3 regions of the Streptomyces sp. NPDC059909 genome follow, and region 2 is predicted to be linked to each of the others. Evidence: riboswitches for the same ligand, from Rfam matches in the RefSeq annotation. Region 2 holds a riboswitch; each other region holds the start of a gene.
The links. Region 2 has a riboswitch for cyclic di-AMP ahead of ACFV9O_RS15785 (M23 family metallopeptidase). Riboswitches for the same ligand answer to the same signal wherever they lie in the genome.
Positions count from the first base shown of each region.

Region 1: linked by a shared signal. The riboswitch ahead of ACFV9O_RS26585 (NlpC/P60 family protein) and the one ahead of ACFV9O_RS15785 (M23 family metallopeptidase) in region 2 are both predicted to bind cyclic di-AMP.
Region 3: linked by a shared signal. The riboswitch ahead of ACFV9O_RS27170 (peptidoglycan DD-metalloendopeptidase family protein) and the one ahead of ACFV9O_RS15785 (M23 family metallopeptidase) in region 2 are both predicted to bind cyclic di-AMP.

Region 1 is NZ_JBHWKX010000044.1:50,201-54,417, reverse strand. It holds gene ACFV9O_RS26595 (NlpC/P60 family protein) at 1-754, opposite strand, end outside; gene ACFV9O_RS26590 (hypothetical protein) at 1,012-1,365, shown strand; gene ACFV9O_RS26585 (NlpC/P60 family protein) at 1,578-2,762, opposite strand; cyclic di-AMP (ydaO/yuaA leader) riboswitch at 2,761-2,925, opposite strand; gene pcrA (DNA helicase PcrA) at 3,157-4,217, shown strand, end outside.
Region 2 is NZ_JBHWKX010000019.1:79,135-83,351, reverse strand. It holds gene ACFV9O_RS15790 (GntR family transcriptional regulator) at 1-287, opposite strand, end outside; gene ACFV9O_RS15785 (M23 family metallopeptidase) at 476-1,249, opposite strand; cyclic di-AMP (ydaO/yuaA leader) riboswitch at 1,263-1,426, opposite strand; gene ACFV9O_RS15780 (M16 family metallopeptidase) at 1,635-3,023, opposite strand; gene ACFV9O_RS15775 (M16 family metallopeptidase) at 3,020-4,217, opposite strand, start outside.
Region 3 is NZ_JBHWKX010000047.1:1,216-5,432, forward strand. It holds gene ACFV9O_RS27170 (peptidoglycan DD-metalloendopeptidase family protein) at 60-1,091, opposite strand; cyclic di-AMP (ydaO/yuaA leader) riboswitch at 1,096-1,250, opposite strand; partial or broken gene ACFV9O_RS27175 (alpha-galactosidase) at 1,589-3,260, opposite strand; gene ACFV9O_RS27180 (tyrosine-protein phosphatase) at 3,429-4,217, shown strand, end outside.

The DNA.
Region 1 (4,217 bases), on a different contig from region 2:
CCCCGTACGCGTACGCCACGGCCTGCGCCGCACGGGAGTTGGGGGCGGCGGCCGGGGAGCCGGGGACGACGGGTGCGGTGCGGGCGGCGTCGCGGTCGGCCCGGGACGCCGGGTTCCCGTCCTGGCCGGCATAGGCGGCCCGCTGATCGGGGGTGAGCTGCGCCAGGAGCTTCTGGGCCGCGGCGAGCTTCGTGCGTATCGTCGCCCGGTGGCGGGCCAGCTCGGCCTGCCGGGTCTTCAGCGCGGCCAGCCGCTCGCCCGCCTCCGCACGCAGCTGGTCCAACTCCCGCGCCTGCTTCTGGATCCCCGCGATCGTGGCGGCCTGCCGCGCCCCGGCCCGCTCGGCCAGCTCCGCCCCGGCCAGATACGTGTCGGGGTCGGCGGAGAGCGCGAGCTGTACGGACGGGTCGAGCCCGCCCGCGCGGTACTGCGCGGTGGCGATCGAACCGAGCGCGTTCCGGGAGGAGTTGAGCCGCTCCGTGCGCCGCGCCGCCTCGTCCCGCAGGTCGTCCAGCGACTCCCGGGCCCGGTGGGCGGCCTCCTTCGCGCCGTTGTACTTCTCGGTGGCCGCCTCGGCCTCCTGGAACAGCTTGTCGGCCTCGGCCTTCAGCTGCTCGGGCGTGGGCCGGGGGTCCGCAAGCCCGGAGCCTTCGAAAGCGGTGGCGGACGCGGCACCGGCCAGCGCGAGCGTGAGGGCGGTACGGGCGGCAGAGCCGCCGAGGGTGCGCTGCTTGGGCTTGCGGTGCGCTGCCACGAGGGCCAGTCCTTCCGGAGTCCGCCAGGTCATGCCGTACGGGTCCGGCGGCGGGCCGCACAGGGGAAGCGGTCCACCGCCGGATCCATCGGCGTGGTGGCCGGAGTGCCGCCCGGATGCGCGGCGGCGGTGGGGAGTCGGTCACCTGGGGGAGGACGCTAAACCTCCGGCGCGCCGAGCAGTGGTGCCATGACCGTTATTGGCGGGAGTCGGACCGCCGGGGTCGCTTTCGGACCGTACGGCTAGGCTCCGGTGATATGGACGTACTCATCAATGTCTTCGTCGCCCTGCACATCATCGGCATCGCGTCGCTGCTCGGTGGCTTCCTGACCCAGATGAAGGCGATGGGCGAGGGAACGGCACGCTTCACGCCCGCGATGCTGCACGGCGCCCTGTTGATGCTGGTCACGGGCGTGGCACTGGTGGGGCTGAACCAGGCGGACGACCAGCCGGTCAACAACCTCAAGATCGGCGTCAAGCTGGCGGTGCTGGTGGTGATCCTCGCGCTGGTCTACGTCAAGCGGGACGAGGAGAAGGTGGGGAAGGGCGTGTTCGCCACGGTGGGCGGCCTGACGGTGGCGAACATCTTCATCGCGACGCTGTGGACGTGATCGGGCCGGGGGTCCGGGGGGTGTCCCCCGGGTAGGCACAGCATCGCGACGCTGTGGACGTGACCGGGCCGGGGGTCCGGGGGGTGTCCCCCGGGTAGGCACAGCATCGCGACGCTGTGGACGTGACCGGGCCGGTCGCATGACCACTCACGCCGCAACGCACCCTGTGCGACGGGTGGTTACGGCGTGAGTCAGTCAGGCGTCCATGCGGTCTACGCGGGGCGGACGCTCCCGTAGATCGGCATGTAGTAGATCGACTCCTCGCGGACGTTCGCGCCCGGCTTGGGGGCGTGGATCATCATGCCGTCGCCGATGTAGATGCCGACGTGGCTGATGTCGTCGTAGAAGAAGACCAGGTCGCCGGGGAGAAGATCGCTCGTGGCGACGCGCTGGCCGACCTCGACCTGGTCCCACGTGGTGCGGGGCAGATCGACGCCGGCCGCCTTCCAGGCCGCCTGGGTGAGGCCGGAGCAGTCGTACGAGCTGGGGCCGGTCGCCCCCCACACATACGGCTTGCCGATCTGGTCCCGGGCGAAGGCGAGGACCTTCTCGGCCTTGGCCGCGTAGGTCCCGGCGGACGTGTCGGTGCCGGTGCTCGTCCCGGTGCCGGTGCTCGTCCCGGGGCTGGTCCCGGTGTCCTGGCTCTGCGCCTCCTGCTGCGCGCGCTCCCTCGCCAGGCGCTCCGCCTCGGCCTTGGCCTCCGCCTCCGCCTTGGCCTTCGCCTCGGCCTGCCGGCGAGCCTCTTCCTCCCGCTGACGCTCCAGCGCCTCGAGCCGCGCCTTCTCCTCGGCGGTCAGCTGCGACAGCAGCGTCCGCGCCTCGGCGAGCTTCTGCTGCACCTGCTCCTTGCTGGTGCGCAGCGACTGCTGGGAGGCGGTCAGCGTCTCCAGGCTCTTGGTCGCCTTCGCGCGCTGCTTCGCGGCCTCCGCCTGCTGCGTCTCGAAGTCGGCGATGGCGCCGCGCTGCTCGTCGGAGAGCCGGTCCATCAGATGGGTCTGGTCGAAGTACGCCTGCGGGCTGTCGGCGAAGAGCAGCGCGGCGGTCGGCGTGACCGCACCGGTCCGGTACTGCGCGGCCGCGTACGAACCGAGCGTGCGGCGGGCCTCGTTCAGCGACTCCGTGCGCTTGGCGACATCGTCGAGGATCGTGTCCACCTCGCGGCGCTGCTGCGCGGTCTCCTCTTTCGCCCGGTTGTACTGCTGGGTCGCGGTGCCCGCCTGCCGGTAGAGGTCGTCGACCTTCTTCTGAACCTCTTCGATGCTGGGTCTCGGGTCGGCCTGGGCGCTCTGGGTGGAGAGGAGGGTGACGCCCGCGAGGGCGGCCGTCGTGAACCCGACGGCGGGGGACTTCGTACGCGGATGCGTACGCGTCTTGCGATGCGACGCCAAGGCCGGCATCTCCTTCCGTGGACCGCCTACCGGGTTAGCTGTCGGGTTCGGACGGAACGGAAGGCTGTCCTACGGGCCGAGTTGAGCACGGCCCGATTCACCCCGGTTGTGCATGATGGGTCCCCGGTTCCGAACTTCCTTACGGGAAAGTCGGATTCGGCGTGGGCTGCCCGATTGGCGTAGGTCGCCGTTGGGGGAACGGGCCGCCTGGGCGAGCACGCTAGCCAAACTGTGGTGCCGCTGTGAAGGTCGATGTTCGATATGCCCGATACATTTTCGTGACCTCGGCGTGTCACCGTCGTGCCGCATCCGTCCCGTGCTCGTGATGTGACGGACCGTGTTCGGCCGGTTGTGGTGAAGGCGGCGGCGGGCTGTCGGTGGGGCGGCCTAGACTCGTAGAGCGATGAGCAGCCTCTTTGACGACAGCTTCCTGGCGGACCTCCAGCGCACCTCGGCCTCGGAGGAGCCCCCGCCGCCCGAGCACGACGAGCACGCGCCCCACGAGGAGGACCCGCACGACCTCTTCGAGGGGAAGTTCGACGTGCCCCCGGCCAGGGACGCGTACTACAGGGACGGTGCGCCGCGTCCCGCGGTGGACCCGGCCGCGCTGCTCGAGGGGCTGAACGAGCAGCAGCGTGCCGCCGTCGTGCACACGGGCTCGCCGCTGCTCATCGTGGCCGGTGCCGGCTCCGGCAAGACCCGGGTGCTGACCCACCGGATCGCCCATCTGCTGGCGACCCGCCATGTCCACCCCGGCCAGATACTGGCGATCACGTTCACGAACAAGGCCGCGGGCGAGATGAAGGAGCGCGTCGAGCATCTCGTCGGCCCGCGCGCCAACGCGATGTGGGTCTCCACCTTCCACAGCGCCTGCGTCCGCATCCTGCGCCGGGAGAGCAAGAAGCTCGGCTTCACGTCCTCGTTCTCCATCTACGACGCGGCGGACTCGAAGCGGCTGATGGCGCTGGTCTGCCGTGACCTGGACCTGGACCCGAAGAAGTTCCCGCCGAAGTCCTTCAGCGCCAAGATCTCGAATCTGAAGAACGAGCTGATCGACGAGGAGACCTTCGCCGACCAGGCCGCCGACGGCTTCGAGAAGACGCTGGCCGAGGCCTACCGGATGTACCAGGCCCGGCTGCGCGAGGCCAACGCGCTGGACTTCGACGACATCATCATGACCACCGTCCATCTGCTCCAGGCGTTCCCGGACGTCGCCGAGCACTACCGTCGCCGGTTCCGCCACGTCCTGGTCGACGAGTACCAGGACACCAATCACGCTCAGTACACGCTCGTGCGCGAGCTGGTCGGCACGGGGTACGAGGACCTGGAGCCGGCCGAGCTGTGCGTCGTGGGCGACGCCGACCAGTCGATCTACGCCTTCCGCGGCGCCACGATCCGCAACATCCTCCAGTTCGAGGAGGACTACCCGGACGCGACGACGATCCTGCTGGAGCAGAACTACCG
Region 2 (4,217 bases):
CGCCGTTGCGCGGCCCGCGCGGCGCCCAGCGGCTCCAGCAGCATCCGGATCTCCAGCAGATCGGCGGCCTCCTGCTCGGTGGGCTCGGCGACGCACGCTCCCGCGTGCCTGCGGGTGACGACGAAGCCCTCCGCCTCCAGGGTCCGCAGCGCTTCGCGCACCGGGACGCGTGAGACGCCGTAGCGGCGCGCCAACTGCTCCTCGGTGAGCCGGCTGCCGCGCTCGAAGACACCGGAGACGATGTCGTCGCGGATCGCCGTGCATACCGAGCGCGCAGGAATGCGCATACCGAACCTCCGCCTTTAATCCGCGCGAAACCCCGTCGAGCGACGTCTGTTCGGTGACTCTATTGCAGTGAGCCGGAAATTCCGATGGCCTACGGGAATCCATGGATATCTTTTGGCCGGAATACGCTGGCCGAAAGCCCCGGCCGGTCTTCATGACCGGGCCGGGGCCCACGCCGCGGAGGCAGGTGTCAGACGCGGACGCCGTGGCCGCGCAGATACGCGACCGGGTCGATGTCCGAGCCGTAGTCGGGGCTCGTGCGGGCCTCGAAGTGGAGGTGCGGCCCCGTCGAGTTGCCGGTGGACCCGGACAGACCGATCTTCTGGCCAGGGGTGACGGTCTGGCCGACCGAGACGCCGATGGACGACAGGTGGCCGTACTGGGTGTACGTGCCGTCCTTCATCTTGATCACGATGTTGTTGCCGTACGCGCCACCCCAGCCGGCCTCCACGACCGTGCCCATGCCGACGGCGACGACCGAAGTGCCGGACGGGGCGTGGAAGTCGACGCCGGTGTGGCCGCCGGAGGACCAGACCGCGCCGCCCGCCTGGTAGCCGGTGCTGATGTACGAGCCGGCGACCGGGAGCGTGTAGGACATCAGGCGCTTGCGCTCGGCCTCGCGGGCGGCCCGCTCCTTGGCCTCGCGGGCCGCCTTGAGGCGGGCTTCCGCCTTGCGCTTCGCCTCGGCCTCGGCCTTCGCGCGGGCCGCGGCCAGGTCGGCCTCACGCTGCTGGGCGTCGGCCTGGGCGTCGATCTGCTCGGCGAGGGTGTCGGCGGCGACGAAGGCCTGGTTGAGGCCGGTGTCCTCGAGGGAGGGGAGTTCCGTGTCGGCGGCGAGCGCCGGGGAGGCGAGGCTTCCGATGACGCCGGTGGTGGCGAGGGCCGCGGCGCCGGCGAGACCCACGCGCTTGCGCGTCAGCCGGCTCGGACCACGATGCTTCCCGGTGGCACGGGTGAACGCCATGTAGTGGCTGATCCTTTCCTTCCTTCTCGCCTACCGGGTTAGCTGACGGGTTCGGAGCAGGAAGGTCTCCTACGGGCCCCTCCGCACGGGTGCGAAGGCGTCCGATTCACCCCAGGGGACATGTGGGTCCCCGGCTCCCCGGGCTCGCGCCCGACGGGGACTCGGCGATGGCTGTCCGATGCCGCGAATGCGGCTGGTGCAACCGGCGGACAGCGCAGATGACGCTAAGCCGGACATCTTTCAATCACCAAACGGACACAGAGATTTGTTGTACATGCCACAGGGCAGAAGCGCAGCCTCTCCAACAAAACGGACATACGGAAGGGCCCCGTTGGCACGATGCCAACGGGGCCCCACGAGTGCGCCGGAGCCGACCGGCAGTCAATCAGCCCGTGACAACGGTCACTTCACCGATTCCGAGCGCCTTGACCGGCTCCTCGATCTCGGACGCGTCGCCGACGAGCACCGTGACGAGCCTGTCCACCGGGAAGGCGTTGACGACCGCGGCCGTCGCCTCGACGGTGCCGGTCTGGGCCAGGCGCGCGTACAGCTGGGCCTGGTAGTCGTCCGGGAGGTGCTGCTCGACCTGGTCGGCCAGCGTGCCCGCGACCGATGCCGCGGTCTCGAACTTCAGCGGGGCCACACCCACCAGGTTCTGAACGGCGACATCGCGCTCGGCGTCCGTCAGGCCCTCCGCGGCGAGGGTGCGCAGCACCTTCCAGAGGTCGTCCAGCGCCGGGCCGGTGTGCGGGGTGTCGACGGAGCCGCTGATGGCGAGCGTGGCCGCGCCCGTGCCGTCGGCGGCGGAGCGCAGGACCTGGGCGAAGGCCCGGACCCCGTACGTGTACCCCTTCTCCTCGCGCAGGACGCGGTCCAGGCGGGAGGTGAGGGTGCCGCCGAGGCAGTACGTGCCGAGGACCTGGGCCGGCCAGACCCGGTCGTGCCGGTCCGGGCCGACGCGGCCGATGAGGAGCTGCGTCTGGACCGCGCCGGGGCGGTCGACGATGACGACGCGGCCCGTGTCGTCGGCGGTGATCGGCGGCATGGGACGGGTCCCGGCCTGGCCACCGGTCCAGGCGCCGAGGGTGTCGGCCAGCACGGCGTCCAGGTCGACGCCGGTCAGGTCGCCGACCACCACGGCGGTGGCCGATGCGGGCCGGACATGGGCCTCGTAGAAGGCCCGGACGGCCGCGGAGTCGATGCGCTCGACGGTCTCCTCGCTGCCCTGGCGGGGGCGGGACATCCGGGAGGAGGCCGGGAAGAGCTGCTTGGAGAGCTCCTTGGCGGCGCGGCGGGCGGGGTTGGCGGTCTCGTGCGGGATCTCGTCCAGCCGGTTCCGTACGAGCCGCTCGACCTCGCTGTCGGCGAAGAGCGGCGCGCGCAGGGCCTCGGCGAGCAGGCCGAGCGCCTTGGGGAGCCGGGAGACGGGCACCTCGAGGGAGACACGGACGCCGGGGTGGTCGGCGTGCGAGTCGAGGGTGGCGCCGCAGCGCTCAAGCTCGGCGGCGAACTCCTCGGCCGTGTGCTTGTCGGTGCCCTCGGAGAGCGCCCGGGCCATGATCGTGGCAACGCCGTCGAGGCCCTCGGGCTCGGCGTCCAGCGGGGCGGTGAGGAAGATCTCCACGGCCACGACCTGCTGGCCGGGGCGGTGGCACCGCAGGACGGTCAGTCCGTTGTCGAGCAGACCGCGCTCGGGGGCGGGGAAGGCCCACGGCCTGGCCTCGCCCGCCTGCGGCTGCGGGTGGAAGTCCATGGTCACGGCAGCGTCGGTCACTGGTCCGCCCCCTCTGCGTCGTCGTTGTCGTCGGCGGCGTCGTCCTCGCCGGCCGCGATGGGCTCGTACACCAGCACCGCCCGGTTGTCCGGCCGCAGCCGGGCCTGGGCGACCGCCTGCACCTCCTCGGCGGTGACGTCGAGGACCCGCGAGACGGCGCTGAGCGCCAGCTGGGGGTCGCCGAACAGCACCGCGTACCGGCACAGTTCGTCGGCGCGGCCCGCGACCGTGCCGAGCCGGTCGAGCCACTCGCGCTCCAGCTGGGCCTGGGCGCGCTCCATCTCCTCGGCCGTGGGGCCCTCGGCGGCGAACCGCTCCAGCTCGTCGTCGACGGCGGCCTCGATGTCGGGCACCTCGACCCCGCCGGACGTCTTCACGTCCAGCCAGCCGAGCGAGGGCGCCCCGGCGAGCCGCAGCAGACCGAAGCCCGCGGCGACGGCCGTGCGGTCGTGGCGCACCAGGCGGTTGTGCAGCCGGGACGACTCGCCGCCGCCGAGGACGGTGAGCGCCAGGTCGGCGGCGTCGCACTCGCGCGTGCCGTCCTGCGGAAGGCGGTAGGCGGCCATCAGCGCGCGGGCCGGGACCTCCTCCTCCACGACCTCGCGCAGCTGCTCCCCGATGATCTCGGGCAGGGCGCCGTCGCGCGGCGGCTGCTTGCCGTCATGCGTCGGGATGGAGCCGAAGTACTTCTCGATCCAGGCGAGGGCCTCCTCCGGGTCGATGTCGCCGACGACCGACAGCACCGCGTTGTTCGGCGCGTAGTACGTACGGAAGAAGTTCCGCGCGTCCTCCAGCGTCGCCGCGTCCAGGTCGGCCATCGAGCCGATCGGGGTGTGGTGGTAGGGGTGGCCCTCCGGGTAGGCGAGAGCCGTCAGCTTCTCGAAGGCCGTTCCGTAGGGAACGTTGTCGTAGCGCTGGCGGCGCTCGTTCTTGACGACGTCCCGCTGGTTCTCCATGGACTCCTCGTCGAGCGCGGCGAGGAGCGATCCCATGCGGTCGGCCTCCAGCCAGAGCGCGAGCTCCAGCTGGTGGGCGGGCATGGTCTCGAAGTAGTTGGTGCGCTCGAAGCTGGTGGTGCCGTTGAGCGAGCCGCCCGCACCCTGGACCAGCTCGAAGTGGCCGTTGCCCGGCACCTGCGCGGAGCCCTGGAACATCAGGTGCTCGAAGAGGTGAGCCAGGCCCGTACGCCCCTTG
Region 3 (4,217 bases), on a different contig from region 2:
TCCGCCGTCCCCCTGGGTCAGGTCGGGGAACGGCGGACTCTGCTGACGTTACGTCAGGTTCACAGGGAGACACCGTGCTGGCGGAGGTACGCCAGCGGGTCGATGTCCGAGCCGTAGTTCGGGGTGGTGCGGATCTCGAAGTGCAGGTGCGGCCCGGTGGAGTTGCCGGTGGAGCCGGAGAGGCCGATCTGCTGCCCGCCGCTCACGCTCTCGCCGGACGAGACCGCGAGGGAGGAGAGGTGGGCGTACTGCGAGTACGTGCCATCGTTGTGCCGGATGACGACCTGGTTGCCGTACGCGCCGGCCCAGCCGGCCGAGACGACGGTGCCGGCGCCGACGGCCTTGACGGAGGTGCCGGTGGCAGCGGCGAAGTCGACACCGGTGTGGTAGCCGCTGGACCACATGGCCCCGGCGGTGCGGTAGGCGGTGGTGATGCTCGCGTCGACGGGGGCCGCGAAGTAGTCGGAGAGGCTGCGCTGCGGGGCGGCGGCCGGGGCAGCGGCGGGCGCTTTGGCGGCTGCGGAGCCGGACTCGGCGCGGGCCTGCGTGCGCTCGGCCTTCGCGGGAGCCTCGGCCTTGGCCGGAACCTCGGCCCGCACCTTCGTCTTCGCCTCCGCGGGAGCCTCGGCCTTGGCCGGAACCTCGGCCCGCACCTTCGTCTTCGCCTCCGCGGGAGCCTCGACCTTGGCCGGAGCCTCGGCCGGGGCCTTCGCCTGGGCCTTGGCGCCGATGGTGAGCTTGAGGCCCGGGTGGATCAGCGACGGGTTCTCGCCGACGGCCGCGCGGTTGTCCGCGTACAGCTTCTTCCAGCCGCCGTCGATGTCCTGCTCCACGGCGATCTTGGACAGGTAGTCGCCCACCACGACCGTGTAGGTCTTGGCGGCCTTCCCCGCCTTCGGCGTCTGCGGGGCGGCCTTCTGGGCGACGGTGGCGACATGCTCGCGGGTCACGGTGGGCGCGGACGCCTCCGCGGCGTGTGCACCTGCGGCGCCGATGAGCGGGACTGCGATGGCGGCGCCACCCGTGCCCGCGGCGACGAATCCGCGCGTGATCGGGTTGGTCCTCGGACGGCGATGCTTGCCCTTGGGCATGGCGAATTCCTCTCCGGCGCCTACGAGGTGAGCTGTCGGGTTCGGGCTGGAGATGCCCGGTCGCGCTTGCACGCGACTTGACCCCTAGCCGTCCGGAACTCCGGACCGGCGAACTACCTGGGTCCCCCGCTCCTGCCACGCGTGGGGTGGGTGCGTATTCCGGTCGGCGGCAGGATTAGGCGGTCCGACCGGATTGCGGCGACCGTAAGCGAGCAAATCGGCGGGTACAAGCCTCCCCATTGACCCGACATTCACCCAGTCCCTGGCAAGAGGGACTTCCCGGTCACCCTCCGTCGATCGGGGATCCCTGATTTCCTTACCCGCAAGGGGAATTGATGACGGGACACGGCAACAGACCGTCACGAATATGATCCCGCTCACGCAACGACGCCCATCTCCCTGGCAATCGGGGCGTGTTCTGCTAAAGCATTTGAATTCGGACAGAAGCCCCATTAAAGGCATATGACGAGCCAGGTCCGACTTAGCAAACGGAAGGGTCAGATCCGGCCGATCCGACGCCTCAGCCGCAGCACGACCGCATCGAGATCACCGCGCAGCCCCGTGTCCATTCCGTGATGCAGCAGCACCGCACCCCGGTACGCCGTCTCCGTGTCCAGGCACTCGTACGCCGCCGCCGGATCGAGCCCCCGCAGCCTGATCGCGGGCGGCCGCTCTCCGTAGTGCTGAGCCTGCAGCCACGCCAGGACGACGATCTCGTCGCCGCGTATGTACTGCACGGCGCTCAGCCCGCCCTCCGGCGGCCGCAGCCGGTGGAGCGCGCCGTGCTGCACGACCGGCCTGATCTTCTTGTAGAGAGCCACCCAGCCGCGGGCCTCGGTCAGCTCGTCCTCGCTCCATCGCGTGAGGTCGCCCCCGACGCCCAGCACCCCGGCCATCGCGCTGACGAAACGGAACCGCAGGGAGCTGTTGAGCTGCACATTAGGGCTGTCCGTCACCCAGGCCGCCAAGGTGGGCGCGGTAAAGATCACTGTCGGCGTTGACCATCTCCGGCTCGACCCAGATCCCGAACCGCATGCCCAGCGCGTGCACTTCCTCGGCGAGCGGCTTCAGCCCCTGCGGGAAGCGGTCCGGGTTCGGCGTCCAGTCGCCGAGCCCCGCCCGGTCGCTGGTGCGCTTCCCGAACCAGGCGTCGTCCACCACGAAGAGCTCGACCCCGATCCCGGCGGCCCGGCGCGCCAGGGCCCGCTGCTGCTCCTCCGAGATGTCGAAGCCGGTGGCCTCCCAGGAGTTGTAGAGGACCGGCCGGGAGGCCCGCGCGTCCGGAATCACATGCGCCAGCTGCCAGGCGTGCCAGGCGCGGCTGGCACCGCCGAAGCCCTTGTCGGTCCACAGCCCGGCGAAGACGGGTGAGGTGTATGTCTCACCGGGCGCGAGGAGCAGCAGCCCGGAGTCGTCGTAGCCGGCGCCGCCGCTGATCTGCACCTGGCCGTCGGGCAGGTGCTGTACGGCGATCCGCCATGATCCCGACCAGCCGAGGGCGCAGCCGTACACCTCCCCCGTCTCCTCCGTGGCCTCTCCGTCGTCGACGGCGGCCCAGGGGAGGTGCTGGTGGCCGGTGTGCCCGCGGCGCGACCCGAGCACCTTCTCTCCGTACGTGAGCTCCGACCGTACGAGCCGGGACTCGGCCGCCCAGCGGCCGTGCAGCTGGGAGAGCCGGCGCCGGTCGCGGGAGGGCAGCGTCCATACGGCGGCGTCGGCGCGCAGCAGCTCCAGGGCCGGCCCCTCCCCCGCGTGCGCCACCGTGACCCAGCGCTCGACCACGTCGGAGTCGTCCCGCATCCGGTAGTGCAGGGTCAGCGCGAGGCCGTGCAGGGGGTCGTCGAAGCGCAGCCGCAGCTCGTCACCGTCCACCTGTGCGTCGTCGTAGCGCCATTCGGTGCCGCGCGCCGCTTCCGTGCGTACGGAGAGGGCGGGCCGTACGAACCGGGGGCCGCCCTCGACCGGATACTCCTCGTGGCCGTCGAGCTGCGACTCGAACGGCCAGTAGGGCGGGAGGGGCCGGGCCGCCAGGGCCTCGGCGTCGGCCGGTCCGATCCGGGGCCCCCAGTGCAGATGCAGGAGCTCGTCGCGGTCGGTGATGTGGAGCGCGTAGCTGCTCGTGCGCCCGGACAGCACCCAGATTCGCCCCTTGCCGACCGGCTCGATCATCCCAACCCCCCAGATTCGCACAGGTCCGAACATCATCGGTCGAACCCGCCCTGGAGGCAACGCTCTTGCCCCGACCACCAAGATGATTGCCTGAGGAATCGATGTCGTAGGGTCGGGAGCGCGCCATCGTCGGCGAGCAGTGCCGACCGCAGACACGGAGGAGCCCCCGTGACGCAGCAGCTGCCCCAGCCCCCGTCGACCGAACCCGAGCTCGCCGGGGTGCGCAACTTCCGGGACGTGGGCGGACTGCCGACCGTCGACGGGCGCCGGGTGCAGTACGGACGGCTCTTCCGCAGCGGCCACCTCGCGCACGCCACCGAGAGCGACGCCGCTTTCCTCTCGTCCCTCGGGCTCCACACGGTCTTCGACTTCCGCAACGCCGCCGACCACAAGCTGGAGGGCCCCGACGTCGAGCTGCCCGGCGTGCGGAACCTCAACATCCCGCTCAGCGACCCCGCCGACGGCGCCGAGTTCTGGAAGATGGTCCGCGACGGCGACCTCGCCCAGCTCAGGTCGATCCTCGCCGACGGCAAGGCGGCCGGCCGGATGTCCGCCTCGTACCGAATGATCATCAAGGAGCGGACGGCCGAGCACAGCCGGGTGCTGCACGCGCTGGCGGAAGACAGCGTTCCGGCGCTGATGCACTGTGCGGCGGGCAAGGACCGCGCGGGACTGTCGATCGCGGTCTCGCTGCTGGCGGTGGGCGTCGAGCGTGATGCGATCGAGGCCGACTACCTCAAGTCGAACGACCCGCACCGCCGCTACAAGGTGCGCCGCAGCGACTCCTCCCCCGCGGGGATGTCGCCGGAGGTCATGGAGCTGCTCAGCCCGCTCTTCGACGCCCGCGCCGAGTATCTGGCGGCGGCGTTCGACACGATCGAGGAGACCTGGGGCGGCACCGAGCGTTATCTCTCCGAGGGCCTCGGGATCTCGCCCGAGACGCGTGAGCGGCTGCGC